Regions from separate parts of the Rhizobium sp. NLR16a genome, predicted to be linked through region 1. Evidence: riboswitches for the same ligand, from Rfam matches in the RefSeq annotation. Region 1 holds a riboswitch; the other holds the start of a gene.

Region 1 (2,398 bases):
CGACGCGATAGACGGTCTCGCCCGCCTTCGTCTGCCCAAAAACTTCCCGCTCCAACTTATCCGACATGATCGACTGTCCGTTCCTTTGCGCGTCCGATAAAAACGCGCAGCGCTATAGGGTTCCGGACCGGAACCTGCCCGCATTTGTTCCAAACCGCAACCAGGCAGGTCAGAAAGAAATTCCATTAAAGATCCATGCCGATCTCTTCGACGTCATAGGGCGTCGTCTGGTAAATCTCGTTGATCCAGTTGCCGAACAAGAGGTGCGCGTGGCTGCGCCAGCGGTTCTGAGGCGCAAGTGCCGGATCATTATGCGGGAAGTAATTGTGCGGCATCTTGATCGGCACGCCGGCATCCACATCGCGGAAATACTCGTCCGAAAGTGAGGTGGAATCATATTCGACATGATTGAACATGTAGAGCCGCCGGCCCCTTTTCTCATGCACGAGGCAGACGCCCATCTCGCTCGATTCCATCAGAATTTCCAGGCTTTCGCATTTCTCGATGTCGGCGCGGCGCACCTCGGTCCAGCGCGACACCGGCACCTCGAAGTTGTCGGAAAAGCCGTTCAGATAGATGGAGGAAGGCTTCAGGTTCCGGTGCCGGTAGACGCCGAAGGCCTTTTCCTTCAGCTCGTATTTCGGAACGCCGTGGAAGTGATAGATCGCCGCCATCGCGCCCCAGCAGACGTTCATCGTCGAATGGACGTTGGTCTCCGTCCAATTGAAGATCTCCTGCATTTCTGCCCAATAGGTAACGTCCTCATAGGGGAGGAGCTCGATCGGGGCTCCGGTGATGATGAAGCCGTCGAACTTGCGCTGCTTCACCTCTTCCCAGGTCTGGTAGAAGGCGAGCAGGTGATCTTCGGATGTGTTCTTTGCCTTGTGGCCGCCGATGCGGATGAGTGACAGCTCCACCTGCAGCGGCGAAGCGCCGACGAGACGGGCCATCTGCAGTTCGGTCTTGATCTTGTTCGGCATCAGGTTGAGCAGGCCGATCTGCAACGGTCTTATATCCTGACGGATCGCCATCGTCTCGGTCAGCACCCGCACGCCTTCCTGAACCAGGGTTTCGAAGGCGGGCAGCGTATCGGGGATCTTGATGGGCATTGCGGTCAACTCGATCAAAAATAAAAAACCGGCGGCGAAAAAATCGCTACCGGTCCGCACGCGGCCCTTTAGCGACTTTTTTAACGTGGCTGCAAGCCGGCCGGCCAAATCACCACGGAGTGCCTTAATTAGTCCCAGTTGAGCCGCGAATCAACTCCGAATGCATGCGGGAGTGGCCCGTCAAGAATCATCACACTTTAATGACTGATAGAATCTGTTGATAGACCGGTAACGCCACCATGTTAATAATGACAGTATGGGCGGTGTTGGAAAAGCGTGATGGCAGACAAGATCGAAGGGAGGCCGGGCATCCGGAAGCAGGATAGGGTAGGGTATGATTTCAGCCTGACATATCGCCTCGGTGTGATGTTCTCAGCATTCTGGAATTCGCAAGTTCGCGGCAAGGTGCTGTTTCTGGCGACCGTGCTGATCCTCGTCATCCTGGCGACGGCCTATGGCCAGGTCATTCTCAATGAGTGGAACGCCCCTTTCTACGATTCGCTCGAGCGCCGCGACCTCGGCGAATTCTTCCACCAGCTCGAAATCTTCGCGATGATCGCCGGCACGCTGCTGCTGCTCAACGTGTTGCAGGCTTGGCTGAACCAGATGACCGCGCTTTATATGCGCGAAGGCCTGTCACGCGATCTCGTCGACCAGTGGCTGAAGCGTAAGCGGGCGCTGCGGCTCGCCTCCAGCGGCCTGATCGGCGTCAATCCGGATCAGCGCCTGCACGAGGATTCCCGCAACCTTGCCGAAAGCACGACCGGGCTCGTCCTCGGGCTGCTGCAATCGACCATTCTTCTGGTGAGCTTCATCGGCGTGCTCTGGGAGCTTTCGAGCGGCTTCATCTTCCACATCAGCGGCCACAGCTTCTCCATACCGGGCTATATGGTCTGGGCGGCGATTTTCTATGCAGCTTCCGCCTCGGTGTTGAGCCAGGTCGTCGGCCGCAAGCTGGTCAAGCTCAATGCCGACCGCTTCTCGAAGGAGGCCGAGCTTCGTTTCACGCTGATGCATGCCAACGAGAACATGCCGGCGATCACCGTCGCCCGCGGCGAGGAGAACGAACGCCGGCGTATCAATACCGACATCAGTTCGGTACTGAGGGTCGTCAAGCGGCTCGCCATGGCCAATACCAATCTCACCTGGGTTTCGGCCGGCTACGGCTGGCTGGTGATCGTCATTCCGATCATCGTTGCCGCACCCGCCTATTTTTCCGGCGGCCTCACCCTCGGCCAGCTGATGATGTCGGTCGGCGCCTTCAACCAGGTCAATACGGCGTTGCGCTG
Region 2 (2,398 bases), on a different replicon from region 1:
GGGCCGCTGTCAAGTCGCCGCCCGTCAGGCCGGCGTCAGATGCGGAAATGTTTGGAAAGCTTGAGGCCCTGGGCCTGGTAGTTGGAGCCGAGGCCGGAGCCGTAGAGGCTGGCCGGTTTTTCCTGCATGTGCTCGTAGACCAGGCGGCCAACGATCTGGCCGTCTTCGAGGATGAAGGGCACTTCGTGGCTGCGCACTTCGAGTACGGCGCGGCTGCCGCGCCCGCCTGCCGGCGCATGGCCGAAGCCCGGATCGAAGAAGCCGGCATAGTGGACACGGAATTCGCCGACCAGCGGATCGAAGGGAGTCATTTCGGCGGCATAATCCGGCGGCACATGCACGGCCTCACGCGAGACAAGGATATAGAATTCGTCGGGATCAAGGATCAGCTCGTTGCGGCCGCGGCTATAGAGCGGCTCCCAGAAATCGAAGATGTCGTGCTGATCCTTCTCGTCGACATCGACGACGGCGGTGTGGTGTTTGCCGCGATAGCCGATCAGGCCGTCCTTGTCGCCGGTGAGATCGATCGACAGCGCGATGCCGCCGCCCGACACGTTCGGCTGCTTGCTGGCAACCAGCGTCTCGCTTTCATGCAGCTTCAAAAGTTCCGGCTCGCCGAGCACGGACTGGCCGACGCGGAAGCGGATCTGCGACAGACGCGAGCCGCGGCGCACGACGATCGGGAAGGTGCGCGGGCTGATTTCGAGATAGAGCGGGCCGGAATAACCTGCCGGGATCTTGTCGAATTCCTGGGCGTAGTCGGTGATGACGCGGGTGAATATATCGAGCCTGCCGGTCGAGCTCTTCGGATTGGCCGAGGCCGACATGTCGGCCGGCAGCGCCAGGCTTTCCATCAGCGGCACGATATAGACGCAGCCGGTTTCGAGCACCGCGCCTTGGGACAGGTCGATCACGTGCAGGCTCAGCCGATCGAGCTTGTCCGAGACCAGATGCGAGGGACCGGGCATGAAGGAGGCACGCACACGAAACGCCTTGCTTCCCAAGCGCAGGTCGAGACTTGCCGGCTGGATCTGATCGCGGTCGAGCTCCCGCTCGGAGTTCAGTCGCCCCGTTTCGAACAGCGCCGCAATCGCGCGATCCGCCAGAATTCCAGTTTCGCGAGCCATCGTGCCCCATCCATCATTTTGCCGCCGACAAAACCAAACTCGGGGAATTGACGCAAGCCGCCAACAGCAGTATTGCAGAATTATCCCGTGGTGATTTGGCCGGTCGGCTTGCAGCCACGTTAAACAAGTGGCTAAAAAGACCGGGTTATGAAACCGGTCTGCTTTTGCGGCCGGTTTTTTTGTTATGTGAAGGTGATGGCATGAGCAAGACCTGGCGCCCGGCAACCCAACTCGTCCATGGCGGCACGCTGCGTTCGCAATATGGTGAAACGTCGGAAGCAATCTATCTCACCCAGGGTTTCGTCTATGACACGTCGGAAGCGGCCGAAGCCCGCTTCAAGGGCGAAACGGACGGCTTCATCTACGCCCGCTACGGCAGCCCGACGAACGACATGTTCGAAAAGCGCATGTGCGCATTGGAAGGCGCCGAAGATGCCCGCGCCACCGCCTCCGGCATGGCGGCCGTCACTGCCGCCGTCCTCTGCCAGGTCAAGGCAGGCGACCATATCGTCGCCGCCCGCGCCCTGTTCGGCTCCTGCCGCTGGGTCGTAGAAACGCTGGCGCCGAAATACGGCGTCGAGTGCACGCTGGTCGACGGCCGAGATCTCGCCAACTGGGAAAAGGCGATCCGCCCGAACACCAAGGTGTTCTTCCTGGAAAGCCCGACCAATCCGACGCTCGAAGTGGTCGATATTGCAGGCGTCGCCAGGCTCGCCAACCAGGTCGGCGCCAAGCTGATCGTCGACAACGTCTTTGCGACCCCGCTCTTCCAGAAGCCCTTGGAGCTCGGCGCCCATATCGTCGTCTATTCCGCCACCAAGCATATTGACGGCCAGGGCCGCTGTCTCGGCGGCGTGGTGCTCGCCGACAAGGCATGGATCGACGAGAACCTGCACGACTATTTCCGCCATACCGGCCCGGCCATGTCGCCGTTCAATGCCTGGACGCTCCTGAAGGGGATCGAGACGCTGCCGCTGCGCGTGCGCCAGCAGACCGAGAATGCGGCGAAGATCTCCGATTTCCTGGCCGAGCAAGGCAAGGTCGCCAAGGTGATCTATCCCGGCCGCAAGGATCATCCGCAGGCCGACATCATCGCCAAGCAGATGACCGGCGGCTCGACGCTCGTCTGCTTCGAGCTGAAGGGCGGCAAGGAGGCGGCCTTCGCATTGCAGAATGCGCTTGAGATCATCAAGATCTCCAACAATCTCGGCGACAGCAAAAGCCTGATCACCCATCCGGCAACGACCACGCACAAGAACCTGACGGAAGAG

Evidence for each region. Region 1 has a riboswitch for S-adenosylmethionine ahead of metA (homoserine O-succinyltransferase). Riboswitches for the same ligand answer to the same signal wherever they lie in the genome.
Region 2: another riboswitch for S-adenosylmethionine. It lies ahead of J7U39_RS17400 (O-succinylhomoserine sulfhydrylase); the one in region 1 lies ahead of metA (homoserine O-succinyltransferase).

The regions. Positions count from the first base shown of each region.
Region 1 covers NZ_CP072868.1:308,811-311,208, reverse strand. The annotation lists gene J7U39_RS26215 (aldose epimerase family protein) at 1-67, opposite strand, end outside; gene metA (homoserine O-succinyltransferase) at 186-1,109, opposite strand; SAM riboswitch at 1,158-1,235, opposite strand; gene J7U39_RS26205 (ABC transporter ATP-binding protein/permease) at 1,389-2,398, shown strand, end outside.
Region 2 covers NZ_CP072865.1:3,590,480-3,592,877, forward strand. The annotation lists gene J7U39_RS17395 (2'-deoxycytidine 5'-triphosphate deaminase) at 36-1,127, opposite strand; SAM riboswitch at 1,205-1,283, shown strand; gene J7U39_RS17400 (O-succinylhomoserine sulfhydrylase) at 1,328-2,398, shown strand, end outside.